2 regions of the Eubacterium ramulus genome follow, and region 2 is predicted to be linked to the other one. Evidence: a T-box and tRNA genes for the amino acid it is inferred to sense, from the RefSeq annotation. Region 2 holds a T-box; the other holds one or more tRNA genes.
The links. A T-box is a leader RNA that pairs with one kind of tRNA and senses whether it is charged. The one in region 2 lies ahead of tyrS (tyrosine--tRNA ligase), so its partner is inferred to be a tRNA-Tyr.
Positions count from the first base shown of each region.

Region 1 (16,676 bases), 560 kb from region 2:
AATCAAAGATCACGTTATGTCCAAGAAATGGCGCCTCTCCCGCAAACTCCAGAAATTTTCGCAAAGCCTCCTCTGCCTCCGGAGCATCCTCCACCATCTCCGGCCGGATTCCTGTCAGTTCCGTAATCCGTGCATCAATCCTGCGATGCGGATTCACAAATGTCTGAAACGTGTCCCGCAACTGTCCGTCCACCAGACGCACCGCACCAATCTCCAGGATCCGGTCTGTTTTAACCTGCAGTCCGGTCATCTCCAGATCCACCGCAATCAGTTCTCTGGTCGGTTCCATGTGGTATCTCCCTCCATTTCTGCTTCGCTGATTTCGGTAAATGCTGCTTCATTTGTTAACGGATCACGTACTTCATAGTCAAACAGTAACCACATCGGCTGTTCCTTCTGCCTCAGAGTTCCCCGTGCATCCAGCCAGTTAAATTTCTCCAGATGACAGTATTTTTTTTCCAGTCCATGTGCCCGCAGATAAGCGGATGTTTTCTTTTTCTCTAATGCCAGGTCCCGTGCCCATATCGGCCGGCTCTTGGATTTTTCAATTTTATACAGGTCAAAAATCAAAGCCTCTTCATAAGCCGCCCGATGTCCGGCATCCACACTCTCTGCAAATTCCAGTACTATTTCGGTCCTGCGCACACGGTTATGGCTACAATCCAGATACCCATGACTTCTATAAAAATGTCCCATATCAAGAAACATTTGAAAAGCACTTGCATACCGTTGCTCCAGAACAGCCAGATATGTCAGAAACTGGCCACTATTATAATGAAGTTCCAACATTTCTTCCACCAGGCGGATTTCCAGCATCTCATCATAGGAAACCCATTTGCTGGCCAGCACTTCATACGGCGGTTTCGTCCGGTAGATCAGTCCATATTCGGATGCATGCTCATACATATAGGAACCTTTCAGCACTTTCAGAAATCCCAGCTGCAGCTGCTGCGGATGCAACGCATAAATGTCATCAAAAGACTGCTGAAATCTCTCATAATCTTCAAACGGAAGTCCTGCGATCAGATCCAGGTGCTGATGTATATTTTTCCCTGCTTTCACCCGGTTCACAGCCCGATACACGTCCTCTAACCGCATAGTACGGTGAATCTCACGGATTGTAGCTCCGTTCGTAGACTGTACACCAATCTCAAGCTGAATCAGCCCCGGCCGCATATCAGAAATCAGTTCCAGTTCATCCTCGCGGAGCAGATCTGCGGATATTTCAAAATGAAAATTCGTAATACCGTTGTCATGTTCCTTGATATAATTCCAGATTCCCATAGCATGCTCATGCCGGCAGTTAAAGGTACGGTCCACAAATTTCACCTGTGGCACTTTTGCATCAATAAAAAACTGCAGTTCCCTGTATACAAGCGGAAGACTACGAAACCGCAGCTTCTTGTCTACCGAAGACAGGCAGTAACTGCAGGAAAACGGGCAGCCACGGCTGGATTCGTAATAAATGATCCTGTGTTCAAAATCCTGCAGATTCGCATAACAAAATGGAAGTTCGTCCATGGGAAGCAGGCTGCGCAGTGGTTGGACCGCCACCGTTCCGTCCCCTCGCCGATAGGAAATACCGTCGATTTTTTCCAATGAGCTTTCCTGTTCAAAACTGGTACACAGTTCAGTCAGTGTCCGTTCCCCTTCCCCCATCATAATTCCGGTAATCGCAGGATTTTCCTTCAGAAAACGTTCCGTCTCAAACGAAACCTCAGGACCACCAACCCAGATTGGCACCTCCGGCCGCAGCTTGTGAAATTCTGCCGCCAGTTCCCTTACATATTCAATGTTCCAGATATAGCAGGAAAAAATCAACACATCCGGTTTCTGGCAATAGATTTTTTCCAGAATATCATCCAGCTGATTATTAATGGTATATTCCGCCCGTTCTATCTTATGTCCCTGTGCTTCTGCATACGCCTGCAAAGAATAAACGGCCAAATTTGAATGGATATATTTTGCATTAATCGCGGTCAATAAAATCTTCATCTAAAATCTTTCATCTCTTTTCTCTCTTTATGATCCGCATTCACCGATCATGTATCTTATTCATCTCAGTCTGAGTCAAATAAATCTGACTTGAACTTTTCATAAGTATTTCATACGATACCACAAACCCCAAAAAAAGTGAAGCGAAAAGGAATACAAAAAAATCTGCATTCCTCTCAGTCTGAGATGAATATGTCAGTTTACGCCGACCAGAATCACGCACCAGATCTCACGTGCATTCGACTTGAACTATGCTTGCACATTTTCCCTGCAAAAGTTAAAATAATTTGTAACTATTCAAGAATTTTGAAAGGACGATTCTCATGATTGAAAGAACAGATATTTTTAACATTAACTTCTATAAAAAAGAGCGGTTTCACGGCAGCTACAAAGGCATGCACTACCGCATTGAAAAACATGAACCGGAAGAAGGGGACACTGTGCTTCGGGTGACTGTATGGCCGGGACCTTATAATTTTGATACCACACCGGATGAACAAAAAAACTGCGCCAGCTATCCATTTACCGAGGATGGTCTGACGCAGGTATGTGATCATTTGAACGAATTTTATGCGGCACATTTTTGTAACTGAATCAATTCTTGTTTGTCTTGTTGTTGGCTGAAATTTAATTTTTAATACGAAAACGAAGCATCCTGTCAGGACGCTAAACGCTCACTACCCTCGTTTCACGTCGTTTTCATCGCGCTCGTTCCCACGCCTGAAAAAGAGGTCGTTCCCACTCGCGCAAAAACTCGTGAAACTCGGTCGTTTGCTTAATCGCTTTCCCTGACAGGATGCTTCGTTTTCTGTATTTACACAGTGAAATAATCAGCCATTCACACGACGCACTGCGTGCCACACATGCATATAAGCTGATAGCATAGTCTCTGTTGACTTTAGCTTCCGTGTCATTCTTTGCTCTATATAGATTTGTGCATGCGACATAACGAATATTATGTCATCAGCTTATGTGCATGCGTGGCATACGGTGCCGTCAAGTAAATGGGGCAAATCCGGAAGCAAAATCCAAGACAAGACGGTAGGTTGATTTTCGTCACCGTAGCGAGCATAGCCCGCCTCCGTGAGTGTGTCTGAGCACGCTGTTTTTGCGTGCGAGTTCGCGGGAGGAGGCGGAAATAAGCGGCGCAGCGGAGGTAGAAAATCATCCGTGTCTGTCTGGATTTCTGCTTCCGAATTTGCCCTTTACACAGACAAACAAGAATTTATTTTTCAATCGCTTCCGTACGAATAATAAATTTCACACTTCCGCTCATATCATCTTTTAAACCGGAGAAGGTATGATAAGACTGTCCTGCATCCAGTACCAGATCCACGCGGTCTAACAATGCTTCCACATCTCCGTGATATGCATCACTCAGTTTCTGAATACCTTCCTCATCGAACTGAATCATGCCGTCACTGAGTGTCTGTGCACCATCTTTCAGTTTTGCGGCTCCCGAGCTTAAATTTCCACTGTTATTATCCAATGCCGTAACTCCTGCTTTGAGTTCACCGCCTTTGCTGTTTAAGGTATTGACTCCTGCTTTCAAGGTTGCGCTGTTGCTGTCCAGTGTTTCAACTCCGGCATTTAATGTCTGGATTCCTTTCATCAGTTCCGGAACACTGTTGTTCAGACTCTGCATACCGACTGCCAGCGGTTGGATCCCTTCACCATATAATTTCCGGACACCTGCGCTTAATGTCTGAGCGCCTGATACCAGACCACCGTTTTCAATCTGAGAAGCGATAGCCGATTTTGCAGAAGCGATTCCACTCTTTGCACCTGCCACAGCACCCTGTTTTGCAGCTTCTGCGGCCATTCCGCCAATCTGGGTGGATGTACCGTCAGCAATTCCACTGATAAGCTGGCTTGAGACATTTGACACAGAAGATGCTGACGCTGCTGTCATCTTATCTGCATATGCCTTTGCATCCGCTTCCAGTGCATCGCTCTTTCCTGCCTGTGCATATGCTTCTGCATTCAGCTGCTGATATGCAGTTTTGTATGCACCGTACATTGCCTGGCTAACACCATTCTCAACTTTGGACTGAAGTTCATCACTTCCTGTTAAAGCTGTTTTATACTGACCGGCTGCCTTTTTTGCGATTTCCTGATAGGTCTCGCCGTCTTTTGCAAACATCTGATTTACAGTTTCCTCTGCCTGAGCTGCTTCTTCCTCTGTCACTCCTGCATGCAAAGCAGCATCCAGCTGATCGATTCCGGCAGAAATCTTTTCTGCACCACTGACAATGCCATTATCACCTTCGAAATAAGTCTGCACCTGCATCGCACCGCTCACCAGCTGTGTAATACCATCTTTAAGATCTCCCGATTTATCTGCCAGCTGCTTCGTACCGCCTGCCACCTGAGCCACACCGGCTGTATAACTGTCCACACCGTTTTTCACCTGTGCCACACCATCTGTATAGGCGTTGATTCCACTCTTCAATGTGGAAACACCGGAAGTATAAGCATTGATACCGTCCAGCAAGGTACCTGTTCCGTCTGCCAGTTCCCTGCTTCCGGACACCAGCTGTGCAGATGCATCACTGAGAGAATCGATCGCATCTTCAATACCGGACAGATCGATATCCTGATCCACATCCAGTTCCTGTAAAATATCACTCATCACGAACGTCATCGTCATATCCAGTGAAAAATCTTTGACATCTGCAGTCACTTCCATATAATCCGGAATATTCACATCCTCCAGATTCTTGCTGTCAAGATCCAGGCTCTCGGACAAACCAGGAAATGCAAATCCCACAACCACCTGATTATTTCCGTCACTGACTACTTTTCCGTTTGTCACTTCCACATTTGTGAAGTTTTTATTCAGCATCATCCCGGTTACTGCCGCAAACGGTACATAGACACCATTCTCTGCTTTTTCCTTATTTGTGTAATCCGCACGGATCGTCACTTTTCCACTCTTGCCAGCCAGTTCCTCCGGTGTAATCTCCTCACCGTCCAGATAATATGTCATTTTCATTTCGATTGGGAGATTACGGTCTGTTTTTCCCTGATAGTAAATATCATTGCCATCTGCCTGCCAGGTCAGTGTTCCGTCTGCATTCTGCGTAAATTTTTCATCACCTTTTACATTTTCAATATCTGTCAGATCACTGACATCCTCGATGGTATCTGCACCGAGATAATTTTTCAGCCAGTTACTTACAATAACCTCATTGGGTGTTCCGTCCGGATCAGCCACCACATAAACGGTTTCTTCCTTTTCTGCTGCCGCGTCATTATCTGTTTTTGTCTGAGTTTTGAGCACCTGGGTCAGAACATCCTCCGCATCTGCAAAACGGTCTTCTGTGTCAGCACCACGCTCCTGTGTGGTTTCCTGAGCCGTTTTTGCTTTTTGTCCATAGACATGATACGCACCCACACCACCGGTCACGATCACTGCTGCCAGTACACAGGCACCGGTACGAATTACTTTTTTTGATTTAAGAAACTGTTTTACTCTTGAAAATTTCATTTGCTTTTTTCTCCTTTTTCTTTACTCCAAAACCTGCGCTTGTTGCACATATTACCTTGTCAAATACCATATACATCGCCGGCAGTACAAAAATAACGACTACCATACTGATCAGGGCTCCCCGAGCCATCAGAATACACAGCGAACTGATCATGTCGATGTTGGAATACATACCAACACCAAATGTAGATGCGAAAAAGCTCAACGCACTGACTACAATAGACTGGGCGGAAGATGCCACTGCATGCTGCACCGCATCCTTTTTCTCCATCCCAGCTGCCCGTGCACTCTTGTAATTGTTTGTCATCAGGATTGCATAATCAACAGTCGCACCCAGCTGAATGGTTCCGATTACAATGGATGCAATAAACGGAATTGATGTGTGCGTGTAAAATGGAATTGACATATTTACAAAAATTGCAAACTCGATAACTGCCACCAGAATGATTGGCAGCACCAGCGAACGAAACACCATTGCAATGATCACAAAAATAGCCACGATTGAAATCGCACTGACTACTTTAAAGTCTGTATCTGTAATAGTAATCAGATCCTTCGTACACGGCGCTTCACCAATCAGCATACCGTTTTCATCATAATCTGCCACAATTTTATTGATCTCATCAATCTGAGTATTTACTTCATCCGAAGCGGTCTTATACTCTGAGCTGATCAGAATCATCTGATATTTATCATCCTCGATGATTTCCCGGACGGACTGTGGAATCATATCTTTCGGTACCGAAGGGCCTACGATGCTGTCAATACCGATAGCCGTTTTGACACCATCTACCTTATCAATACGATCCAGCATTGCCTGCGCATCTTTTGCTTTCATATGACTGTCTGCCAGCAAAATGTGAGTGGAATTCATATCAAATTCTTCATCCAGTTTCTGGTTTGCCATGAAGCTTTGCAGATCCTCCGGCAGTGTACCGGCCAGATCATAATAAACTTCCGCATTTTTCTGTCCGTAAACAGCCGGAAGCAGAAGCACTGCAAAGATCAGCAGAAAAACAGGGAAACGTTTTGTCACAAAACCGGACAATTTTCCAATATCCGGAAGAATTGCTTTGTGTCTCGTTTTTTCCAGCGGTTTATCAAAAATCAGAATCATGGACGGCAGGATTGTAACACATCCGATCACACCGAATACAACACCTTTTGCCATAACGATTCCCAGATCCATACCCAGTGTGAAACTCATGAAACACAGAGCAATAAATCCGGCCACCGTCGTAACAGAACTTCCCACAACAGAGGTAACGGTCTGGGCAATGGCATGTGCCATGGCATTTTTATGATCCTCCGCAAATATTTTCTTCTGATTCTCATAACTGTGCCACAGAAAAATCGAATAATCCATGGTCACACCGAGCTGCAGCACCGCACTCAACGCCTTGGTCACATAGGATATCTCTCCCATAAACACATTTGTTCCCAGGTTATATATGATTGCCATACCGATACTCAGCAGGAAAAAGATCGGAATCAGGAACGAATCCATGGTCAATGACAATACCACCAGCGACAGGATCACCGCCAGCAGTACATACACCGGAACTTCCTTGTCAGACAGATCCCGAATATCCGTAACAACCGCTGACATACCACTCAGGAAACACTGTTCATTGGAAATGGCACGAATCTGCTCCACCGCTTCCATTGTCTCATCCGCCGACATTGTCGTATCATACATGATAAACATCAGTGTACCTTCGTCGCTGAGAAATACTTTCTGCATCTTTTCCGGCAGCATATCTGTCGGAATACTGATATCTGCTACGCTGTCATACCAGAGCACTGTCTTGACATGATCCACATCTTCGATTTTTGCCTTCAGGGCACTGATCTCTTTATTCGACATGCCGTCAACCACAAAGGTAGAAAACGCTCCTGTTCCAAATTCATCTACCAGGATATCCTGGCCTTTCATCGTCTCGATATTCTCCGGCAGATAGGAAAGAATATCATAATTCACTCTTGTGTGCAGATAGCCAAGCACGGAAGGGATCAACAGCAGGATTGCTGCAATAAATATGATGATCCGCGACTTGACTACACCTTTTCCAAATTTCAGCATCTTTTCTCATCTCTTTCTATTCTATATTTTATAACTGTATCAGCACCTCATAGGCAGGTGCCTGTTCGTTGTAATAGAATAGAAAAAAAGATTGGATAATAGAATATCCAATCTTTTTTGAGTGTATCATTTTTATACTCATTCTCTTGTATATGCATACGTTCTATATACATATGTGTTGTTTTGTATATGGAAAAAATACGCATATGTGTTGTTTGTATTTATACTACTTACATTACCTGCTTATCAGCAAACTGTACAACTTACCAAAAGGAGTGTAAAGCGGACATTCGCAATCCGCTTTCGCTATTTGCTCATGAACGCAGTCGCTTTGCGACCTGTCAGTGGGAGCTTTTAACTCCCACTGACATAAGCATCCCCCTTACCCACCGCTTAGTGCTCTACGCACTTGAAGCGGGGGAATGCTTATTCTGCGTTCACATACCTCCCACCTTTAAATATCTGCCAGCACATCTGCCAGAGAACGTGTAATCATAAAACCATATACCTCCACCAGCTCTTCCGGTGAAATCTCCATACCGCTCTCAATCCAAGTCATCATGATATACGTCATCGTCTGGGAATAATAAGCCGCAATCCGCTCCGGGTTAAGCCACTGGTTTTTCGGAACTTTTCCTTTCATCTTCTCCTCAATCATGCCGGTAAGAAGAGAACGGATGCCGATCTCCACCATCTCCCGGAAGGAATTCTGACCTTCCATCCTTCCGACACACATGTAAAAATTTTTTTCTTTCTGCATCTTGGAGAAAATAATCTGCATCGCCTCATTGATCATACCATTTTCCACCAACGGCTGAATCGGAAGAAGGATATCCTGCACCAGAATCCACTCCAGCAAACCGTATTTGTCACTGAAATGGTGATAAAACGTCGGCCGGATCACTCCTGCCCCATCCGTAATCTGTTTGATTGTAATCTTTTCCACCGGCTGTTCACATGCCAGCTTCTTAAAACTCTGTGCCAAAGATACATTCACCGGTAGTTTCTGTCCGTCATTCATGTTAAATTCCCCCATACATTCAAGTCGAACGCACGTGAGACTTGGTGCGTGATTCTGGTCAGCGAAAGCTGACATATTCTTCTCAGAATCACTGCACATCTACACTTCGCTTCGGTCGGCGCAAAACCATTGTCTCCCAGACAATGTGCGCCCTCGCGGAGCGTTTATCTCAGTCGGAGATTGAACTCCCACTGAGAAAGATTTGTTATTACTCACCACTTGCAGAAGTGGGAGTCTCAACTCAGACTGAGATAAAAAATACAGTTCACCCGCGCCATTCGCAAAGCGCCCATTCGGGTTTCCCCGTAGCTGCGCTACTATCTTTGCTCATAAAAAGGCGCCCCTTCATCATTATGTACTCAGGTAATTCCTCATGCAAGCATAATCATTACATGAATACATATGATGAGTGAACTGTAAAATAAAAAAAAGCGGGTGATGGGAATCGAACCCACGTATCCAGCTTGGAAGGCTGGTGTTCTACCATTGAACTACACCCGCATGTACAATATTTTGTTGTGTCAACTCATCGACAGGTGATATACTATCACATTTATACTTTGATGTCAACACTTTTTTTATAATAAATGCCCAGTTCCGGAATCGAACCAGAGACACGAGGATTTTCAGTCCTCTGCTCTACCAACTGAGCTAACTGGGCAATTGATTTGTTTATTCTATCTTATTTTTCTACTCCTGTCAAGACATTGTTCAAGTCAAATCGTGCGCCATTCACTCATTCTGTTACAATTCACAGCGTCATTCGCACAAAATACCCATACTGGGCTTACGATCAGCAGAACTTGTACTGGCAACATAGCAATATACGTTGCATCATCTGATAACGTATATTCGCAAAATCTACCGCTTATTAATATGATTCCTGCAACACATGTGCGAATGACGGTAGATCAATTTTCGTCGTTGGAGCGAGCATAGCCCGCCTCCGTGAGTGTGTCTGAGCCAACAGCTGTTTCTGCTGTGGGCGAGTTCGCGGGAGGAGGCGGAGATAAGCGGCGCAGCACAAACAGAAAATTGTTCGTGTCATTGCACATGTGTTGCAGGAATCCATTTATATCGTAAATTTTGCGTTCATCACTTCCAAATTATTTAGCGATTTTCCATTGTCTCGAAATACTTCTGTGCATTGATCAGTTCCCCATCCTGCACGGCATGTACATACTGGCCATCTGCCATCTGTATTCTCGCCTTCACATTATCGGACATGATCACATCGAAGATATGAAGCACACGTTTTTTGATATCTTTATCATAAATCGGTGTTGCCACTTCCACACGCCGTGTGGTATTTCTGGTCATAAAGTCTGCAGAGGCAATATATACCTCATCATTTCCGAAAATATAGATTCTGGAATGTTCCAGGTAACGTCCCACAATGCTGCGTACAGTAATATGATCTGTCGCTCCCGGAACTCCTGCGATCAGACAGCAGCTTCCGCGCACGATCAGCTCAATATCCACACCAGCCTGAGACGCTTCCATCAGTTTCTCAATAATCCGTTTATCTGTCAGGGAGTTCATCTTTGCACCAATATATCCGGGTTCTCCGCGTTTTGCCAGTGCAATCTGTTCATCCATTTTAGAAAGAATCTTGTTACGCAGACATTTCGGTGCAACCATCAGATATTTGGTCTCCTGCATCACCTGACCGAGACAAAGTTTGTGGAATACTTCATTTGCTTCTGCGCCAATCCCCTGATGCGCTGTCAGCAGTGAGAAATCTGTATATAGTTTTGCTGTTTTCTCATTATAATTTCCGGTTCCGATCTGTGTGATATAAGAAATATGACCTTCCTGTTTCTTTGTGATCAGGCAGAGTTTGGAATGAACTTTCAGTTTATCCAGACCATACAGGATCCGGCAACCTGCGTCCTCGAGCCGTCTGGACCACTCAATATTATTTTCCTCATCAAAGCGGGCACGAAGTTCCACCAGTGCCACAACTTCCTTGCCGTTTTCTGCAGCATTGATCAGCGCCTCAACGACTTTACTGTCATTTGCCACACGGTACAGTGTCATTTTAATAGATACGACATTTGGATCTTCTGCCGCTTCATTCAGCATATGGAGGAATGGCTGCATGCTGTCATATGGGAAGAACAGGAAGCGGTCTTTCTGCTCCACCTGTTTCATGATGCTTTCTGACATATCGATATCTGCCGGGATCTGCGGTGTATACTTGTCATAAAACAATTCCTTTTTACTTCTCAGCAAATCACGGATTCTTGAGAAAAAGGACAGATCCAGCGGTGCTTCCGAATGAAAGATATGCTTTTTCTTCAGATCCAGATAGCCACACAACGTATCCAGAACAGACTCATCCATCAATCGTGTATACTCCAGTTTGATCGGACATAATTTTCGTCTGCGGCTTACCAGCTGTTCCATTACCTGACGGAAGTCTGTATCATCATCATACATTTCCTCATCCGGATCAATATCAGCATTTCGGATGATACGGATCAGTGATTTACTCTTAATCTTATACCGGTCAAAAATCAGCGGAATATAATGCAGAATCAGTTCCTCACGGAGCATGAAACGATTCTCATGTCCCGGGATCCGCACCAGACGCGGAATCACATCCAGATTACATGGCACGATCCCCAGTTTGTCCCGGTTTTTCTTTTCCAGCACAACCACTGCATAAATATCTTTACTTTTTAAAAACGGAAATGGCTGTTTTTTACCAATGATCTGCGGTGACAATAACGGGCGTACTTCATGTTCAAAATAGGAATCCAGAAATTCCACATCCCGTTTTTCCAGTTCGGAATAACTGCAGATTTCCACTCCCTGCGTCTCCAGTCCACGTTTCAGTTCTGCATAAGCAGCATCTTTACGCTGTGTCAGTAGTTTCACCTGCTCAAAGATTGCAAACAGCTGTTCCTGACAGGTCATATTTGTCTTATTATCACGGATATCTTTGGATACCAGCATCTGATCATACAAAGAACCGACACGTACCATAAAAAATTCATCCAGATTACTCTGAAAAATAGATGCAAAAGATAAACGCTCACAAAATGGATTCGATGTATCCTCAGCTTCCTCTAAAACTCTTGTATTGAACTTTAACCATGATAATTCTCTGTTGTCATAACATGAATGAACCATTGTTCCCCCACTCCTCATTATCTGTTCTGTTGTTACCTGTACTTCTGTCCCATGTCCATCTCTTTCCGATACATTTGCTTCCACCATATTTCCATCTGCACACTGTGCCTGTACGGTTGTTGCATTTACCGTCTGTAATTCCATATCTGATACCTCTTTCATCATTTTTGCTTCCACAGGTATCTTCTGAATCACATTTTCATGCATTGGCTGTACACTTTTTTCACCGTCACCCCGGGGTGCCATACTGTCTTTTTGCTGATGCACGGGTTTTCTGCCAAATAATCCCCGTATTATATTTGCAATTCTGCTCATATTTATTTTATCCTCTTATGCTTTCTCTTATGCTTTGCAAAATCCCTGCGTATTACTAATAATATTTCTTTTGAAATTTTGCCGCTATCAGCATTTTATAAAAATCTTGTAAAATCAATGTAAAACACAATGCCTAAAACAGTTCTTTTTTCTTACTCTACGATAACCAATTCGTCGCCTACCTTGATGGTTCCGCCTTCTAATACTTTAGCAAACACCCCTTCCCGCGGCATGATGCAGTCTCCTACTACTTTATAAATCTCACAATGGCTGTGACATTCTTTACCAATCTGTGTCATTTCCAGCAACACATCATTGCAACGAAATTTTGTACCCACCGGAAGATTTCGAAAATCATATCCATCTACAATCAGATTTTCTCCAAATGCACCAAACTCCACAGCCACACCTCTGGCACGAAACTCCTCAATCTTCTGCAGTGAAAGCAGACTTACCTGACGATGCCAGTGTCCGGCATGCGCGTCATTTTCGATGCCCCAGTCTGAAACAAATTTCGCCTCTGAAACTTCATGCTTCTGTGTCCCTCTCTTTTCACTGATACAGATTCCTCTTACAATTCCCATATTCCATACTCTCCTATCCCTGTAATATCTTTATTCTACCATCTTTGGAGGCAAAAAAAAAGGACTTCCGAAGAAGTCCTCTTAAATAATGGGCGGAGAAGGATTCGAACCGTTTTGGTTTCTTTCCTCTGATTTCTTTCTCTGTATACGAAAAAGGACTTCCGAAGAAGTCCTTTTTAATAATGGGCGGAGAAGGATTCGAACCTTCGAAGGCATCGCCAGCAGATTTACAGTCTGTCCCCTTTGGCCACTCGGGAATCCACCCATTTAACGAAATGAGACATTTCTGCGCTCATTTCGTCATTTACTATATCACGTTCTTGATTTTCATGCAAGCACTTTTTTCAGTGCGGCTTCATCTGCAACCAGCGTAAAATCCGGATGCAACTGAAGAATGGATGCTGGTACTTCCGGTGTCACAGGACCGAAAAATGCTTTCTGTACCGCATCGGCTTTATCTTCGCCGGATACAACCATTACCACTTTCTTTGCCTGAATGATATCACAGATTCCCATCGTAAATGCCTGACGCGGTACATCATCTGCACTGGCAAAGAACCGTTTGTTTGCTTCAATGGTAGATTCTGCCAGATCTACGCAATGTGTGCCTTTTGTAAACACCTGATCCGGTTCATTGAAACCAATATGTCCATTACGGCCGAGTCCGAGAAGCTGCAGATCAATGCCGCCCAGAGATGCAATCTGGTTATCATAACGCTCACACTCAGCAGCCACATCTGTATTTTTTCCATTCGGGATAAACGTATGATCCTCACGGATATTGATTGCATCAAAAAAGTTATGACGCATGAAATATACATAACTCTGATCACTTGTAATATCCAGTCCTACATACTCATCCAGGTTCACGGAATAGCATTCTGAGAAATCAACATCCCCTTTGTTATACCAGTCAATCAGCTGACGGTAAGTGCCAATCGGGCTGCTTCCAGTTGCCAGACCAAGTACACAGTCCGGTTTCATGATTACCTGCGCGGAAATAATATTTGCCGCTTTTCTGCTCATCTGATCATAATCTTTTGCTTTAATAATTTTCATTGTAAAAACCTCCTCATTTTATGCATTATTCATAGAAAATCCATTTCTTTATGCTACTGCCAGATCTGTCCACCGATAATAACTTTTTCCAGTTCCAGGTGTTCATCCAGAATCAGTAGATCTGCCCGTGCACCTGTCCGGATACATCCAATCTCCCGCTCCATTCCAATGGCCTTTGCCGGAGTAGAGGTAGCTGCCATTACAGCCTGTTCCAATGGCACACCAAAAGATACCGCATTTCGAAGCCCATCCATCAGATGAATGGAAGAACCCGCAAGCGTTCCGTCTGCCAGTGTTGCTTTGCCCTCTTTCATCCATACCGGCTGACCGCCAAGCTCATATTCTCCCTCAGGCATTCCCGCACAACGCATGGAATCCGAAATCAAATTCAATCTGTCGCCAAACAAGGCAGCTGTCATCCGAACAACTGACGGATGGATATGAAAACCATCACAGATCAGTTCGACGGTAGCACCTGCATCAAATGCAGCACCAATGATCCCCGGCTTCCGGTGATGAATTCCATTCATGCCGTTAAACATATGCGTAACATGGGTAGCACCTGCCTCGAAAGCCGCCTGTGCCATATCGTAGTCTGCCACAGAGTGCCCCAGGGAAACCGTACAAAGCCTGCTGGCCTGTCGGATAAATGCCAGATCCCGATCTTCTTCCGGAGCCACTGTGATCATGCGTACCTGTCCATCGCAGGCTGCGTTTAATTTTTCCAGTTCTTCCATATTCGGTTTCTGCAAATACTGTGCATTCTGTGCCCCGCGTTTTTCATAACTTAAAAACGGTCCCTCCAGATGAACTCCCACACAATGTGCCCCATCACTTTCAAAATCACGGATGGCATGCATTGCATGCAGCAGTGATTTCTCCGACAGCGTCATAGTAGTCGGACACCAGGATGTTACACCTCTCTGTGCATAATATCGTGACATCCGGCGCAGACCATCTGCATCTCCATCACTGGCATCTGCATTTACCGCTCCATGTGTATGAATATCCACAAGTCCCGGAATGATATATTTTCCGGTCGCATCTATCATTTCTCCATCTGGCAACTCCTGTACTGTCATATGGGTATCACCACCGGTTATGGCAGTAATCCGATCCCCACATAAAATATCTGATTTTTCAAATCTTCCTTCAGGCAGAAAGACCTGTCCGTTTGTTATATACATCTCTTCCATCTCCTTCGCTACGCATATCTTGCATCTTTTTTCAAAGAATTGCAAGCCTTTTTTTCTGCATTTTTTACGCTTCTGTTTTGACCCTGTTTCCCCCCTGTTTTCTTCCGTTTTATCGGTTGCACTCCTCAAAAAATAAACGTATAATAAATAAGGTTAACAGAGAACACGCAAAAGAAGTCTGACATTTCTGCTATTCTTTATTCCATAGCATATGTCCGTCTTCCAAGGAATATATTTCACAAACACAGGAGGATATGAAAATGAAAAAACCAATATTAGTCGTTATGGCAGCTGGAATGGGCAGTCGTTACGGAGGATTAAAACAGATGGATCCGGTTGGCAGTCATGGAGAAGTAATTATGGATTATTCCCTGTATGATGCCCGCCGTGCCGGATTTGAAAAAGTTATTTTCATCATCAAACATTCCATTGAAGATGCATTTAAAGAAGCCATCGGTGATCACGTTTCCAAATATATGGAAGTTGCTTATGCATATCAGGACCTGGATGATCTGCCGGAAGGCTATTCCGTACCGGAAGGCCGTGAGAAACCATGGGGAACCTGCCATGCAATTCTTGCAGCAAGAGATCTCATTGATGCACCATTTGCTGTGATCAACGCAGATGATTATTATGGAACTACCTGCTTTAAGATCATTTATGATTACCTGTCCACACACAGTGATGATGACAAATATCGTTACTGCATGGTTGGCTATCAGTTAAAAAACACTGTTACAGAAAATGGTTCTGTTGCCCGCGGCGTGTGCACGACAGACGCTGATTCCAATCTGATCAGTGTTGTTGAGCATACACAGATTGAACAGCACGAAGGCGGCATCCGCTTTACTGAAGATAAAGGTGAAACCTGGCATGAGATCGATGGAAATACCATTGTGTCTATGAATCTCTGGGGATTCAGTGAAAGCTTTATCAAAGAAGCAAAAGACCGCTTCGCAGCATTCCTGGATGATGCAATGGTGAATAATCCGCTGAAAGGGGAATACTTCCTTCCATCCGTTGTCAGCCAGCTTCTGGATGAAGGCAAAGCATCTGTAAAAGTATTACAGAGTCCGGACAAATGGTACGGCGTTACTTACCGCGAAGACAAACCGGGAATCGTAAAAGCACTTGCAGACAAAGCTGCCGACGGATTATATCCGACACCATTGTGGCAGTAATCGTTATACAGATAAAGGAGAAGATATTATGATACAGATTAAACCTGAGATTTTTCAGGAAGTTCTTTCTGCCTATGACCTGGGTGAAGGCACTATAGCTTACAAGGCCTATGGGGAAGGTCACATCAACAATACAAGCCTGGTAACCGTTACCGGCAAAGAGACACACAGATTTATCCTGCAGCGCATTAATACAGATATTTTTACCAATCCGAAATCCCTGATGGAAAATATCTGCGGCGTTACTTCTTACCTGAAAGACATCATCGCAGAACGCGGTGGAGATACAGAACGTGAAACCATGACAGTTGTATACACCCGTGACGGTCAGCCATACTATACTGATTCCACACAGGGTGCATGGCGTATTTATAAGTTCGTAGAACATACCATCTGTCTGCAGCAGTGCAGAAATACTGAGGATTTCTACACTTCCGCCAAAGCATTCGGACAGTTCCAGAAAAACCTCTCCGGATACGATGCTTCCACACTGCATGAAACGATTCCGGATTTCCATAATACCCCGGATCGTCTGTGCAAATTCAAAGAAGCCCTGGCAGCCGACACAATGCACCGTGCCGCTGACATTCCAGAAGAGATTGATTTTGTACTGA
Region 1 is NZ_CP173382.1:3,325,833-3,342,508, reverse strand. It holds gene ACIRUQ_RS15455 (PolC-type DNA polymerase III) at 1-289, opposite strand, end outside; gene ACIRUQ_RS15450 (B12-binding domain-containing radical SAM protein) at 268-1,995, opposite strand; gene ACIRUQ_RS15445 (hypothetical protein) at 2,319-2,588, shown strand; gene ACIRUQ_RS15440 (hypothetical protein) at 3,221-5,485, opposite strand; gene ACIRUQ_RS15435 (RND family transporter) at 5,454-7,568, opposite strand; gene ACIRUQ_RS15430 (TetR/AcrR family transcriptional regulator C-terminal domain-containing protein) at 8,023-8,589, opposite strand; tRNA gene ACIRUQ_RS15425 (tRNA-Gly) at 9,020-9,090, opposite strand; tRNA gene ACIRUQ_RS15420 (tRNA-Phe) at 9,178-9,250, opposite strand; gene ppk1 (polyphosphate kinase 1) at 9,700-12,042, opposite strand; gene ACIRUQ_RS15410 (MOSC domain-containing protein) at 12,195-12,626, opposite strand; tRNA gene ACIRUQ_RS15405 (tRNA-Tyr) at 12,810-12,891, opposite strand; gene nagB (glucosamine-6-phosphate deaminase) at 12,954-13,685, opposite strand; gene nagA (N-acetylglucosamine-6-phosphate deacetylase) at 13,739-14,872, opposite strand; gene ACIRUQ_RS15390 (sugar phosphate nucleotidyltransferase) at 15,142-16,062, shown strand; gene ACIRUQ_RS15385 (phosphotransferase enzyme family protein) at 16,091-16,676, shown strand, end outside.
Region 1: it encodes a tRNA-Tyr, which carries the amino acid that the T-box ahead of tyrS (tyrosine--tRNA ligase) is inferred to sense. The anticodon was not compared.

Region 2 (16,676 bases):
ATCCTTCACAAAAAAGAATCTTTCCGACGGATTTTTCAGCACCGTATTTTACGGATTTTAATCGTAATGGTGATCCTAAGCATCCTGATCGTGACACTGATCCCGGATTCGGATTCCTTTCTCAAAACATTTTTTTCCGGACTGAACTGGTATCTGTATGCCTATATAGGTTACCTGTTGATGCTCCCGTTTCTGCGAATTCTGGTAAACCATATGACAAGAAAAGATATGCGGCTGTTTTTTATTCTGACAGCCATCGCATACTCCGTCAGCGGCATCCTGATTCCTTTTCGAGGTGTGGAAGAAGCATTTACCGGATTCCTTCCCATTTTCAGTTCACCCTTCGGAAGCAGCTGCTGGAACCTGGCATTTCCGGTACTTGCCTACTGTCTGGTCAGTTTTTCCAAACACGAAGAAAACCCGGCCCGAAAAAAGCGGATGCTTCTGATACTTCTGATCGGTACCATCGCCAGCCTGGTCATCGCCATGCTTCTGATGAATTATGATCTGACCGCAAAGCACGGTAAACATATGGAACTGATCGCACAGCATGCTGTTTTGTTTCCCTGCTGCTTTATTTTTTATGGTTTATACGAAGGTTTTTCCGGAAAATCCATCCGGCTGCCTTTCTCAGGAAAAGTGCTGGCAGAATTCTCAGCAGCTACGTTCGGCATGTTCCTGATTGAGACACACACCGGATTTTCAGAACAGATTTTTGACTTTGTAGCATCCTGGTTTCCGCATTCCGCAGGTCCCTACCTGTGCAGTCTGTTATCCATTGTACTGCAGTTACTGCTGTACTTTCTGGCGATTTTCGCACTGCGAAAAATCCCACCAATCCGAAAGATATTGTAATAACGTAAGTTGTGAAGCAGAAAAAGAGGCCGCCGCTTTTCGATAAATCATCGGAAAGTAGCGACCTCTCTTAAATTTTACTCAAAAATAATTTTACGATAGTTCTTTTTACCACGGCGTAATACAAAGTCCTCTTTATTGATGTCTTCCGGTTTGTAAGAAGCTTCAATTGATCCTACTTTTTCACCGTTTACAGCAACTCCGCCCTGCTGTACCGCACGACGTGCCTCAGAACGGGATGCACATAATCCGGAAGCAACCAGCAGACCCATGATGTCGATCTCACCGTCACGCAGATTTTCTTCTGTAATAACTGCAGTCGGCATATTTGCTGCATTTCCGCCGGAGAACAGTGCACGTGCACTCTCCTGTGCTTTTGCAGCTTCTTCCTCTCCGTGAACCAGTTTGGTCAGCTCAAATGCAAGGATTTCTTTTGCCGTATTTAACTGACTTCCTTCCCATTTATCCATCTCGTCGATCTGCTCTAACGGAAGGAAAGTCAGCATACGCAGGCATTTTAATACATCGGCATCGCCAACGTTTCTCCAGTACTGGTAGAACTCAAAAGGAGAGGTCTTCTCCGGGTCAAGCCATACAGCGCCGGACTGGGTTTTACCCATTTTTTTACCTTCAGAATTCAGAAGCAGTGTGATCGTCATCGCGCATGCATTTTTACCAAGTTTACGACGGATCAGCTCTGTACCGCCAAGCATATTGGACCACTGATCATCACCACCGAACTGCATGTTACAGCCGTATCTCTGGAATAACTCATAGAAATCATAACTCTGCATGATCATGTAGTTAAACTCCAGGAAGCTTAATCCACGCTCCATACGCTGTTTGTAGCACTCAGCAGAAAGCATACGGTTTACAGAAAAATGCGGTCCGATATCACGCAGTACTTCTACATAATTTAAGTCAAGCAGCCAGTCTGCATTGTTTACCATTAATGCTTTTCCTTCGGAAAAATCGATAAAACGGGACATCTGTTTTTTGAAGCATTCGCAGTTGTGGTTGATTGTTTCCTTTGTCATCATCTGACGCATGTCAGTACGTCCGGATGGGTCACCGATCATAGCTGTACCGCCACCGATCAGTGCGATCGGTTTGTTTCCTGCCATCTGCAGTCTCTTCATCAGACACAGTGCCATGAAATGTCCTACATGAAGACTGTCTGCGGTCGGATCAAATCCGATGTAAAATGTTGCTTTTCCGTTATTGATTAATTCTTTGATTTCTTCTTCGTCTGTAACCTGGGCAATCAGACCACGGGCTACGAGTTCGTCATAAACTGTCATAATGTACTCTCCTTCTTCATAATAAAAAAACCCATCCTAATGCGCATGCATAAGGACGGGATAAAATCTCGTGTTACCACCTTAATTCACAGACCGCTCACACGATCCGCCTCACCAAGTATCTGACAATACTTCTGCAATATAACGGTTGCTCCCGGCGCAGCCTACTGATCATCAAAATCATTTCTGATAACGTTCAATGCGCAGCTTGTGAATGTATTCGGTATCAGTTTTCCATGCGCCTCTCACCACCCGGCAGCTCTCTGTATGTTCCGCTCATACTTACTTCTTTCAGTCATTGCTGTTGCTGTTTGCAATTGTCTTCACATGTCCATTATTATAAAAGTTGTATTTGGAAATGTCAATGTAAAGTTTTACAATAACATGATCAGCGTTCCCGCCACGTTCAGACATAAGCCAACCACTGCTTTCTTCGTCAGACGCTCCCTGAACACGATATAGGAAAATGCGATTGATACCAAAATGCTCAGCTTATCGATTGGAACAACTACGCTCGCCATTCCGTCATGCAGTGCCCTGTAATAACACAGCCAGGATCCGCCGGTTGCCAGGCCTGATAAGCAGATAAAGCCAAGCTCGTTTTTCGGAATTTCCCGGATTGTATGCTGTTTGCCTTTGACAAATACAACCACCCATGCCATCACCAGGACAACGCAGGTTCTGATGGCAGTTCCAAGGTTTGACTCCACACCTTCGATGCCGACTTTTCCAAGGATAGCGGTCAGGCTGGCAAACACTGTAGAAAGCAATGCATAGATCAACCAGGAACCTCCCTTGGGCTTCTTAGGCTCATCCACCGTCTCTTTTTTCTGAATCATCATAAACGTACCGATACCGATTAGAACCACTGCGATACCTTTCACCAGTGTGATCGGCTCTCCAAGGAAAATAAAAGCAAGTATGATCGTCAGAATCGTACTTGATTTGTCGATCGGCACAACTTTATTGACATCTCCCAGCTGTAATGCTTTGAAATAGCACAGCCAGGATACTCCGGTCGCGATTCCGGATAAAATTAAAAACATCCATGTCTTGCTGCTTAATGAACTGATTGTTCCGATGGATCCTGTGATCAGCATCATGATCCAGGAAAAAATCAATACAACGATTGTTCGAATGGCAGTCGCCGCATCCGAATCCGTCTTTCGAATTCCGCATTTTGCAAGAATCGATGTCAATCCTGCAAAAACGGCAGAGCCAAATGCAAATAAAATCCACATAACTTCATCCCCGCTTTCTGCAGCTGTCGTATACAGTTGCCTGTTTATTATACACCTGAATGAGTTATGTGGATTATAAAAGTGTAGATGTTATCTGATTCCTATCTATTTCGAAAATTCCGGTAATTTACTGTCCCAAATATTTTTCCAATGTTTTCCGTACTGCATGAGGACCCGTCAGCATTTCTTTCAAAAATCCGATCACCGGCTCTGCCAACTCCGTCTTTGAAAGATCCTGCCCAAATACAATAGAAGTGAATATAGCAAGTCTTGTATGAAACGGATTCAGACATGTGCAAACATTCATCTGTTTGACGCATTCTACGATCCGGCAATCTGCAAACAGAATACCCGCACGCTCCAGCTTCGGTCTTCCATTTGGAAAATTATCTTCAATGACCAGGTAAATCGTGTCGGTGGCGGATATGTCTTTACTGCGGTAGCCTTAATTATTTTCTTTGATTATACATCAGAATCAATCATGTGAATTGTAACGTTTAGTTTGCATTCAATACTGTTATCTGGAAAAATCTACCATTCCGTTTACGATATGCCACAGGCCGTATTCGTTCTGAGCCATTCCAGTATAATTGAAATCTACGGCTCCACCAGTAATCTTCCACCAGCCATATGTGTTTGCGGCAAGTCCGTTGTAGTTAAAGTCTACTTTTCCTCCGCGCAGATAGAACCAGCCGTACTCGTTTGCTTCTACGCTGTTGCAGTTGAAGTCTACGGCTCCGTTTACGATTCTCCACCAGCCATATGCATTCTGTGCAATTCCGGTATAGTCAAAATCCACTTTTCCTCCGCGGATGCAGAACCAACCATACTCATTTGCCTCCACGCTGTTACAGTTGAAGTCTACGGCTCCGTTTACGACTCTCCACCAGCCATATGCATTTGGTGCAATTCCGGTGTAGGAAGTGTCTATAACACCGTTTTTATAGTAGTACCAGTTTCCGTTTTCATCCTGTGCCAGACCGTTTTTGGATGTGTCTACGGTCACTTTTGCGTCACCCGGTTTGATGGAAAGCAGATCTACACTGTATGTATTTAACGCATTGGATAATACTACACTTCCGTCTTCACTGACCGGTACTTTTACAGTATTAATCAGATCCAGGTTGTTGTCATTATCGATACGATACTGCTCTACTACAACATTTGCTGTGTCATATGGAACATCTGTAACAGTCAGATTGTAACCTGCATTGTTTTCATAAGTAAGTACACGTGCAATCGGAAGTGACCAGTTTGCAACACCCGGGATGCAGAGTTTGTTATCTTTGATCATCGGGTTATGGGATTCGGAGTTTGCCAGCATCTGGGAAGTCGGAATCTCATAGTTACTGATCAGGACATTGATCTGATCCTCTGTATCGTTGATACCAGCCATAACAGCCATACCATTTTTATCGCCGCCTGTTACAGCCAGACGGTTTTCTGTCTGGTTCATCTGACCCATTGCTTTGTAGCCATAACCGGTCTTTGTAATCGTTGCACTTCCGTCCTCATTTGTCTGGATCAGACGATTGTAGATATTGGCTTTCTCTACCGGTGTATCCTGCAGATACATCATCAAAGAGGCCAGATAGGATGCCTCTGCACTGTCAGCCATGCTGAACGCATTCGGGTTGAATAATACAGTACCATACTCGGAAAGCATCATCGGTACATCACCGTATCCGTAATCTTCCAGAATGCTGTGGAGATGATATGCCCAGCGGGAATAATCATACGGATCACAGTTATTGGACGGATAGAAATGATATGCGTAGAAATCCAACGGACAGTCATTTTCTTTTACATATTTGATAAAGCTCTCTTCGATTCCGTCATCATCATTTAAAGTTGTCAGTGTCGGACCACCGATTGGAAGGGTTGGATCCAGTTTTTCTACTGCTTTGGATACACTGTTGTACATCTCATAATACTGATTTGCTGTATTTGGCCAGAAATCCTGTAAATCCGGCTCGTTCCAGATTTCAAAATAATCCAGTGTATTGTAATATCCGTCGTCCCAGCCGAAATCGTAATGCATTACGATATGCTCTGCCATAGTAGTCAGATCCTGTAAGAACTGTGTCCACTCCTCGGTTCCTTCCTCCGGGAACTTATTGTCATCATTCTGGCTGGCACCAAAACGGAAATATACCTCTGAACCAGTTGCAAGAATATTGTCGATGACTTTATCCAGTTCTTCAAAATCATAGCTGGACGGATCATTCAGATCCACTTCGTCATCTGTATCAAAATATTTCGGTACCAGATTGTAAATGATTCCGCGGCCATCGCCCTGTGTGCCGTCGATATCATGTGTACGCACCATATCTACACCCAGTTCGATATAAGCTTTGGATGTTGCACTTCCGGCTTCGCCCGGATCATAATGTGCGCCCTGGAAAGATTTAATCGTTCCGGTCTGATCACCCGCATTAACCGTGATATTTCTGTAATGCTCTGTATTTTCTGTATAACCGGCCTGTGTGGAATAGATATTCATAATATTTTTGTCGCTGTCATATTTTGTATAACCAAGTCCACCCAGATCTTCTGCCTTGATGCAGAGTTTGTTGTCAATGGTATACAGGGTAACTGCCTGATCTGCCACCTTGCCTTTGATGGTACTTGTCTTTACGCTGCCGGTACCCATGGTACTGCTTTCTGTATTAGGACTAAATGACTCATCAAAGTAATAACCATTTGTTCCACTTGTGATCGTAACAGATTTTTTGCTTTTCTGAACGTTAAATCCATATGCGGACAAATCATCTACTACCACATAGATCGTATCCTCCACATCATACGCACGCACTTCATCACCATTGATATAACAGCGATTCTGCTGTACATCTTCAGCTGTCTGTGCAAATGCAGTAACCGGTGCTGCTGCACCCAGACCAGTCAGCATCGCTGCGGTCAGTACCCATGCTGTAATCTTTTTTCGCAACATTTCATTCTCCTCCATTTCTTCAGTTTACCTAAACTCTTTACCATTTTTACCAACATAATTTTGTCTGAAAATATGTTTCGCAAACTGTATCCTCATTATACAAAACAGACCGTCACAGAACCGTCACTTTTCTTGACACAGTTTTACTAATTTTCTACAATAGACTTGGATTTTTGTATCTGCAAAAATGCAGGTTCCATACATTGATCTCTAAATGACAGCCACCTGTATAAAAATATTTTTTTATACTGATAAAAACACTGAGGTAATTTATGAAACGAAAGCTTACTTTTCTGATATCTGCTATTTGTTGTATCCTATTACTTAGCACCTTATCAATTTACTTTTTCCTGAACTGCAGACAAAATGCAATGGGGCAGACATCAGACGGCGTTTTTTCTTTTGAACGCTCTGATAATCCTTTTTATGCCGATTACGAACTGGCTGGGGAATGGGAATTTTATCCGGACAAGTTGATTTTTTCGGCGAATTCTGATGGAAATGTTCCGGGAAATATAGAATCCGCCAATCCCCTGACAATATTTACTGACTGGTATCACAACCGCCTTTCTGTTGCTCCGTCAGAAGAATATGCCAAAACACTTACCTCTACTCTGCCAAACTCTGATGCAGATAAAATATTTATTCCTTCGTCCTACGCGCAGCCCTGGAAACGCCAGCGCATGATAGGAACCTGTGCTTCCTACCGCACCATTATACAGGTAGACCGCTATATTAACATTGATGAAGATAAAATGGCTATCAGTCTGCCAGGTCTTCCCTCCGGCAACTACCGTGTCTACATCAACGGAAAACCAGGAAAAGCCTTTATGGTATCACCATGGTCTTATCCTCTGTACCGCATCGATAACAGTTCGGTAATTGAAGTCGTCATTGAAGTGTCCAACACTTCTGAAATTCTGAATATCTGTCCACGACTGACCAGCCTCGGCCTTACGATGACTTATTTTGATACATACAAAAACAGTTTTATCATCCTGTCATCCATTTTGTTCGCCACCTTTGCGATTTTGCTGTTTTCCATTTTCAGCATTGACCCCAGACGGTTCCGGGGATATTTTCTGACCGGTCTGCTCTTTACTGCTTACTTTTTCATCAACAACTGCTGGATTATCGGCTATATGGAACGCATCACCAATGTGATCCCAATGTTTTTGCTGACCTATATTTCACGGCTTCTGGTACTGGCCTGCTGGGGACTCGCCATCCTGATCTCCCACCATACCGGTCCCCAAAGGTTTTCCCGAAAAATCTACCGCATGTTTACCGGGCTGCTCCTTGGCGCTGCCCTCTGTTTTACGCTGGCACTGTTCCTCCCGGTTTCCGGTGTTTTCGTCGTAACCGGACAGATCCTTCTGCGGTTCCTCGGGATCAGCTGGCTGATCAAAACCTGGCAGGGACTTGATGCGCTCTCTATTGACGGATTTTTATTCCATCTGGGCTACCTGTACCTGCTAACTGGAATGTTTGCAAATTATATTTACAACTCTTTTGGTCTGCCCGGAAAAACATTGTTTCTGCTTCCGGTGTGCATCATCACTTTCGGCTTTCTGATCTTTACGGCAAGCAAACTCTATCAGAAACAGCTGCTGACGCATACCCAGAACCTGCTGACCCTGGAAAAAGAAGCTTCCCGCATCCAGACCGCCATGCTTTCGAGCCAGATCCAGCCGCATTTTCTGTACAACACACTGACGACAATTCAAGAAATGTGCTATACGGATCCGGAGCAGGCCGCAGATCTTATCGTTCATTTTTCGAGATATCTGCGCACCAATATTGATTTTATGGATTACACGGACCTGATTCCTTTTGAAAAAGAACTGGAACATATCGAAAATTATCTTTATATACAGAATACCCGGTTTGGCAATGCACTGGTATTTGAAAAAGATATCACCGTGACAGAGTTTCAGATTCCACCACTCTCCGTCCAGCCGTTGATTGAAAATGCCATAAAATACGGCATCCGCAAAAATGGCAATCACGGCACAATCCGGCTGGAGACGAAACAAACTGCTGAAGGCATCTGTATTCTGGTAAAAAACAGCGGTCCCGGTTTTGACGAACAGAAGATCAATCCCCATCACAGTATCCAGAACATCCGCTCCCGCATGGATTATCTGCTACATGGAACACTGATTATTCACTCGCAGGAGGGAGTAGAGGGAACTGTCATGGAACTGTTGCTTCCCTATCAGAATCAAACATAAGATACCCGGTATTTTCCCGAAATCTTGTAAAGCGGACATTCGCAATCCGCTTTCGCTACTTGCTCATGAACGCAGTCGCTTTGCGACCTGTATGTTGGAGGCTTTTCATATGAATTATGTACTTGTAGACGATGAAGAAAGAGCATTAAATCTGCTAAGGATCATGCTCACCCGCTTTGATGGATTTTCAAAAGAAAATGACCATATTTATACCTTTACCCAGCCTGTCGAGGCACTGGATTTTATCCGCAGGACACTTGTGGACGTTGTATTTCTCGACATCGAAATGCCGATGTTAAACGGCATCACTCTTGGAAAACAGATCAGTGAGGAACTGCCTGCGCCACCGGAAATCATTTATGTAACGGCATTTCCGGAATATTCGCTGGATGCCTGGGATATCGGTGCCTTTGGCTACATCCTGAAACCATATGACCCGAAGCAGATCAGTGCGGTATTAAACAGAGTCCTCAAATACCATGCCGCCGCGGCTGAATCTATTGAGGGAAAAACCGGTTTTGACACAGAAAATCATGGCCATACCCCTCCAGATGCAACAGCTGAAAAGAGGAATACACAAATGCACTCCAACAGTCTCCCGCATATCCGCTGCTTCCCGGATTTTGAACTGTTTATAAATAAAACCCCAGTCTCCTTCAAGAGCAGGAAAGCAAAAGAACTTCTTGCACTTCTCGTTCATTATGAAGGAAACTGGGTTCCGATTGATAAAATCACATTCTGTCTGCTGGAAAACTGCGAGGAACATTCCTCCAAAAATTACAGCCGCACGATCCTCTATCGGCTGAAACAGGCGCTTGCACCTTATCATCTGGAACAGATTGTGGAGTCTGCCTACGGTAAAATGCGTGTACATACTGAACAGTTCACCTGTGATTATTATGATTATCTCCAGGGACAGACGGAACTGTTTCAGGGCGATTATATGGGGGAATACCCCTGGGCAGAGACGACCCGTGCCGCCATGTGGACGAAGATGGTTAAATGAAATAACTGTTTTACAAGAAAGTGTGCTCTCGCACACTTACGCGCTTACTATTACGAATAACAGATCTTTCTTGACCGCGCCGAGCACGATTGCGAAGCAACAATTTCTTTTCGTGCGAGTGCGCATCGTTTGCACGAAGTGCTTTTGCTGTCATATCAATCAGCCACAGTAAACAACATATCATTAATCGTCACAGATTCTACCTGTTCCAGATCCAGAATATGGTCAAATCCGATCCATAGATCATTATTTTTTCCATATTCGCCGTAAAATTCATTTTTCACCCGCTGCGACTTACTCTCTATCACATAAGTGCTTCCATCTTTCATCTGTACGGAAATCTCATCATATTCCGGTTCCACATCGGATGCACCCTGATTTGTGATCAACATATCATAGCTGGTCAACGCAAGCTGCTGTTCGCTATTTTCATTCTTCCATGTCAAAGAAGGAATGCTCTCACTTTCTGGTACTGTGATATTTACCAGCTCAGTTTTGCTATCCTTAGTTCCATCCAATTCTTTAAAAATCAGACTTAATGACGCATCTTCCTGTTCAGCTCCTATTACGTTAAATACCATGTAAAACACCTGTGTCTCATCATCACTCGCATCCTTTTCTAAATAAATGCGCCAGTCAGGTGCTTCCTGTCCGGAACTTTCCAGTCCCACCGTCAACCATATATCTGTGTCGGTCGGATTTATTTCCTGTAAGTTTCTGGTTTCCATCGTCCAGTAGTCATATTCCGGTAAAACATCTCCGGTCAGTATATACCATGGTTCTCCTTTTCCGGATACACGATTCACTGTAAACTGCATAATTCCGGAATGCGTTGCCGCACTTCGAACCACCTTGTCAATCTGCACTTCATACTCGGCTCCCTGATAATGGTAGGATGCCTTTGTATTCTCATTTGCACCTGTATCGTTTACATAAGATTCCACCGGTCCCATATTCGTTTCACCAAACAGATTTCCAAATAAATTTGTTTTTTCTGCTGCAAATACCGCACTTCCGGAAATACTCAATGCAATCACTAATGCTGCCACTGCCTTTGTTGGTCTATATGTTCTTTTTTTCATTGTTTTGGCTCCCCTCTCCTGCCGATCTGCCCGTTTCAGAATATTCTGATTCAGCCAGAAATCCGGTCCTTCTTCCGATTCAGCCGGAGTAAGGGATTTTTTTAATACATCATCCAGATTTTTCATAAAACAGAATCCTCCAATTCTTTTCTGAGATATTTCCGTGCACGCATCAGTTTACTTTTTATACTGCTGACCGATTCGTGCATCTGCTCCGCAATCTCTGCTACTTTCAGATTTTCCATGTAGTACAAAAGCACCACTATCCGCAGTTTTTCCGGCAAACGGTTTACGGCATCCTGCACCAGCACTTTCTCCTGATTGGAGATCACCGTATCCTCCACACTGTCTGCTGCCGAAAAATTTTCAATCTGACTTTCTTCCGAAACCGGTACAATGTCTGCAATCTGTTTTCGCCACATTTGCTTGCGGCACTGATTTTTCCACAAATTCACAGCAATACCAAGCAGATAGCTTTTGGGATTCTCCGTATCGTTAACGTTATCCAATTCCCACAATTTTAAAAATGTCTCCTGATACAGATCATCTGCCGTATTTTTATTTTGCGTCAGCCGTTTGCAAAACAGGTAGATATCTCTGCCATATTCGTTGATATATTTTTCCAGCTGTTGTTTCTCCATTTTTAATTAAAACTCCCATTTCTGACGTCTTCCCTGGGTAATCTTAATTACCCTTACACCTTTATATTGTCATAACTTACCGGTTGGTTGCAAAAAAATATCGCAAAACCTGAACAAATTGGTTTTGCGATATTTTTTATACCACTGCTTCAATAATTTTTTTATCATCAATCAGAATCTCATGTACTCCGATTTCTGTTTTCTGATTGAAATTGAAACTGATCATATATCCCTGGTTCACATGATAGGCATCCAGATATTCTGCCAGCTGTTTCTCCCCTCTGGTATTATATTCCTGACCATGCCATATCTTCATTTCAATGATATACTGTTCTCCACGATAATCCACAATCACATCCGTCCGTTTCTGTTCGCGGGTTTCCGCTTCAATGTAATAATTTCCAGTGCCATTGATAATTGGACGTAAATACAGCAAGAAATATTTTCTACCTTCCTGTTCGATAAACGTCTCATCACTATCTCCGTATAAGTCATTAAAATGTATTACAAAACGTTCCAGAATCTGACGCATATTCAAATGTCCATTTACAATAAACTGATTTTTATCTAACAAAGCATCCGAATAAATCTGTTGCTTTTGCATTTCTGAAGTTGACAGATATAAATTATATAACCATGTCTCAAAAATACGATTTGCAATCGCCAGCACGCCATGATTATTTTTCACAAATCCAAACATAGTTGCCACACTGATCGCCGGTTCATAATAATTGTAAGCAATTGCTTTTCCGGTAAATAATAATGACTGTAACATATCATTTAATTCCGGGTAACGATTCAGCTTCTCACTCAATGATTCGAACAATGTATTCTTCTCTGCCAGCAGCATACGAACTGCCGTAAAAAATCCCTGTCTGGTCCACACACTTTTCAATCCGTTTTCGTCATAATTTATAGCAATATCTTCATCCATAATCTGACATAATCGCGAAACAAGAAACGGATATCCTGATGTATGCTGATACAGCAGAATTGCTATTTCATCAACATTCATTCCAGTATGATGATCTTTTTCATATTCCTGAAGCATACCAGCAATCTCTGTTTTCGAAAAGCTCATATCGATTTTAAAATCTGCCGCAATATTCCATGGGCTGTTATATTTATGCTCTTCATCCGGTCTGATCTTGTGTCGGAGATTTTTCACATCATACACTCCGGCTAAAATAACCGATTTGAATGCCGGCTGTTGAAAACGATTGATATACTGGGCACGAAGCTGTCCTAAAAAATCCAAAAAAACCTGATTATTCGATGCACTGTCTACCTCATCGATCATCAAAACAATCGGCTTATCAGAAAATTGACAGATATCTCCAAGCCCCTCAAACAATGGTTTTAATGTAAAATAATCATATCTGTTGTCTACATGATTTTTCAAATCATTCAACGTTTCTTTTAAATCGTCATTTAATGTCGGTTTGCATTTTTTGAACAGCCGTAAAAATGAATGACAGAAAGAAAGTGCAAAAACATTTTCGTTTGCAAAATCAGCACTGCCGAATGTCTGAAAATCCATCAATACAACATAATATTCTGCTTCCAGCAATCGCTTTAACTCGATCAATGTCGTAGTCTTTCCATACTGACGCGCTTTATTGATTGTAAAGTATTTTCCATCATCTACAAGTGCTTTTATCTCCTGCAAACGCTGCACAATGTCTACCATATAATGTTCTTCCGGTATACATACAGCAGTTGTATTGAATACTTTTGACATGATTTCCTCCTGTCTGAATTGTTCTATCATCTACACTGCAAATCGTATTATTACTAACAGTTTATCCCTTTCACTAAACACCGTTTCTTAAAAAATGAAATACCATAACAGAATACTTCGTCGTAATCATCCTCAAATTCTTTCGCATACATCCGATCATCAATCTGAGCAAGTGCTGATTCACAATCTGATAGTGACATGCTCCCACCACTTAAATCACAGATTTTGAAGTGGGGGCTTCTTGCTCAATGGCTCTACTGAGCCAAGTATCTACAAGCTATCCTCGCGTGCCCCGCGATTCATTTTTACCCAATTATGGGATATTTTTATTGTCTGGATACAGACACTTCCCATCTATCCTGCTAACAACATACGACGTGCTTCTTCACGTATATTGATTGCCGCATTCAGATCCCGGTCTATCCGATTTCCACATGTACAAAGATACACTCTGTCCGAAAGTTTCAGTTCTTTCTTTATATTGCCACATTTACAGCATTTTTTACTGGAAGGAAAAAAACGGTCTACACGTACCAATTTCTTTCCTCTCCATGTCAGCTTATATTCCAGCAATTCCCGAAACTTTCCGTAACCGTTATCCATGACACTTTTTCCAAAATGCATACACTGGCTCATTGCTTTCATGTCAATATCTTCTACTGCAACAACATCATATGCCTCTGCTATTTCATGACTCAGTTTATGCAGAAAATCTTTCCTCTGGTTTCGGATTTTTTCATGACATAATGCAACACGTTTTTTCTGTCGGTAATAATTATTACTTCCTTTCACGCAATGGGATAACTTTCTCTGTTCTCTTGCCAGCCGCTCCTCACTTTTTCTGAAATATCCTTCATTTTCCTTCTGTATATCTTCAGAAAACACAGCCATTCCATGCATTGCATAATCAATTCCAAGTATCTTTGCGTCTTCATAATCAAATTCTTCTGCTTGGTTTTCACAGTCAGATTTTTCATATAAAAGGCTTGCATAATACTTTCCGGACGGTTCCATACTTATTGTTACGGATTTCAGGCAATATTCTACCGGAATGTCCCGATGTTTTTTCATACGGATCCATTTCAATTTCGGAAGTTTTATCCGATGATCTTCTACCTGAATATTTCCATTGACTACATTTGTCGTATAGCTCTTTCTGCTTTTGTGCTTTGATTTGAATTTTGGAAAGCCAATCTTCGGATCCCTGAAAAAATTCTTATATGCCTTTTCCAGATGCAGCTGCACATTTGCAAGTGCCAGAGAATCCACTTCTTTCAAAAATGGATATGCTTTTTTATACATCGCCGGTGTATTTCGCAGCATTTTTTTCGATACTTCATATTCCCGTATCTTGTCATTCAACATCTGATTATATAAAAAACGACAGCAGCCAAATGTTTTTGCGAGCAGAACTTCCTGTTCTCGGTTTGGATATATACGAAAACGGTAAGCTATATTATGAGTTATTTTTTCCATATGATCAGCCTCGCTTTCCATCGTTTCGACTGATTATATTATACTATATCCCTTTAAACAGAACAAGCGTTCTGCCTGTATTTGCTGTATTTATTTTGCAATTCATCTCCCACCTGTAGAGGAAGGAGAATTCTTGCTAGCTCTTGTTAAAATCAGAAATTCCAACCGGAATATTTATTTCCTTCATCGCAACAGCCCCCTATTTCACAATGTGTAATAATCTATAAGTTCTATCTCTTACTCAATATGATTATCATACCATGAAGCAGTCATTCAGGCAATTTGCAATTCGTGAAATGACCCGAAAAGAAAGCGGATGTACCGTTTCCGTACATCCGTTTTCTTTTCCCTGCTTTTCTGTTTTCTAAAATTTTCTTTATTATTGTTTTCTGTCATCACATGTAAAGCGGACATTCGCAATCCGCTTTCGCTACTTGCTCACATCTCTGCCTGTTTCAGTCAAAATAATCGCCCCATCCTTCATCGTCATAGGCATAATCATCATTGTAGTCGTAATAATCCCAGTCATCATCGTTGTAATCGTCATAATAGTCACCCGGATCTGACCATGGATCATAGTCATCATAATAGCCGTCATCGTAATAATCATAGAAACCATCATCATCGATATAACCGGAATCTCCGTATCCGATAAAATGATTCTCATATCCGTCCCAGTACCAAACATCACCGTCGCTGTCATACCAGTAATATGAGACTCCGTCATCACTGGCGCTGTCAGATTTCTTTGCATCCTGCGGCGGTGCCTGCGGTACTTCCTTCGGTGCGGTACTCCATCCTGCAGTATAGGCACAGGTAGTCAGCATATTGTTTGCAATATCCACATAGTTCTGAAGGCGGCTTTCCGGTGCGATTACCATGATCACCATGACATATCCTGTCGGACCATAGTAACGGACTTCCATATTTGCCCGCAGCGGAACAGATGATCCATCCCCGAAAATACCACTGCTCATCCACATGGAACCAACAATACTGTAATGATCACCACCGTCGATACAGTTGGCGCCAATGAACTGTGTCATATTTGCACCATACATATTCTGAAGTAACGTCTGCATCATATTTTCCAGATATGGCTGTGCGGATGCCAGTCCTTTGGTCATGTTGTCGTCATAGCCTGCGATCGGCTGAAAACCAATCATAATATTCGTATAGTAATCGTCCGTTCCATTTTTCACCAGTGCATCAAATCCCAGAGAGTCTGTATAAGACACATATGGATAGGCATTCATCTGCGCCGGATAATTGATGGTCACATTTCCAAAATTTCCCGGAAATGCAATGGTCTGATTCAGGGCATCTGCTGCCGTCGGCAAAAATACCAACCCTTCGCTGGGCACCAGCGTATTCCCTCCTCCATCCACCAGTCCGGTATCTGTCACTGCCAGTGTAGATACAAAGGATCCGTCTGCCCGGCTCAGGTTCAGACCGTTCTCGTCCGTGGTGATCACACCGCTATCCAGCTGATTGCCGTAAAAATCTGTGGTCGCCCACTGGTACTGGTCATTGATGGTCACATATGTCGGTGTGCCTTCATAGCGCCAGAATCCTATATAAGAAGACAGGATATCCGCATCCTGTGTCGATACAGGCTTGCTTCCACATCCTCCGACCAGACAGATACTGAGTACCGTCAGCAGCAATACCGCCAGCAGTCTCTTTTTCTGTAAGAATCGTTTTTCCCGAAACATTTTCTTTGTCCCTGTTACTCTTTCTGCATTTTTCATCATAACTCCTCCTCTTCCTCTGATGCCTGCTCAAACTGAGCACAGACGGAACTTTCCCGGCCAAGATAGAGGGTATCCACCCACATTAATTCATCCAGAAAATCGGTAAACCATCGAAGTTCACTCTGATACCTCCGACGCAATTCCTCCACTTCTATTTTTCCTCTGCTCAGTGTAAAAAATGGCTGCTCCGTCTGTATTGCAATATGCAACTGTCCTTTTTTCAAAAAACTCATATAGATTTTCCCACCATATTCGGACGACATTGCCACAATACAGTCCACAATATGCGGTGTCAGAATATCCCGGACATTCTGTTCTTCTTCCGGTTGAATAATAAACTTTTTATTGAATTCCTCATTGTCTGTTTTTACCACAGAACCGGAAAAAAGTCG
Region 2 is NZ_CP173382.1:2,765,581-2,782,256, forward strand. It holds gene ACIRUQ_RS12910 (acyltransferase) at 1-855, shown strand, start outside; gene tyrS (tyrosine--tRNA ligase) at 933-2,156, opposite strand; T-box leader at 2,205-2,464, opposite strand; gene ACIRUQ_RS12920 (EamA family transporter) at 2,531-3,397, opposite strand; gene ACIRUQ_RS12925 (hypothetical protein) at 3,672-3,884, shown strand; gene ACIRUQ_RS12930 (GH39 family glycosyl hydrolase) at 3,915-6,350, opposite strand; gene ACIRUQ_RS12935 (sensor histidine kinase) at 6,722-8,584, shown strand; gene ACIRUQ_RS12940 (LytTR family DNA-binding domain-containing protein) at 8,694-9,590, shown strand; gene ACIRUQ_RS12945 (hypothetical protein) at 9,746-10,798, opposite strand; gene ACIRUQ_RS12950 (RNA polymerase sigma factor) at 10,795-11,313, opposite strand; gene ACIRUQ_RS12955 (AAA-like domain-containing protein) at 11,450-13,054, opposite strand; gene ACIRUQ_RS12960 (RNA-guided endonuclease TnpB family protein) at 13,409-14,530, opposite strand; gene ACIRUQ_RS12965 (hypothetical protein) at 14,986-16,284, opposite strand; gene ACIRUQ_RS12970 (DUF3137 domain-containing protein) at 16,281-16,676, opposite strand, start outside.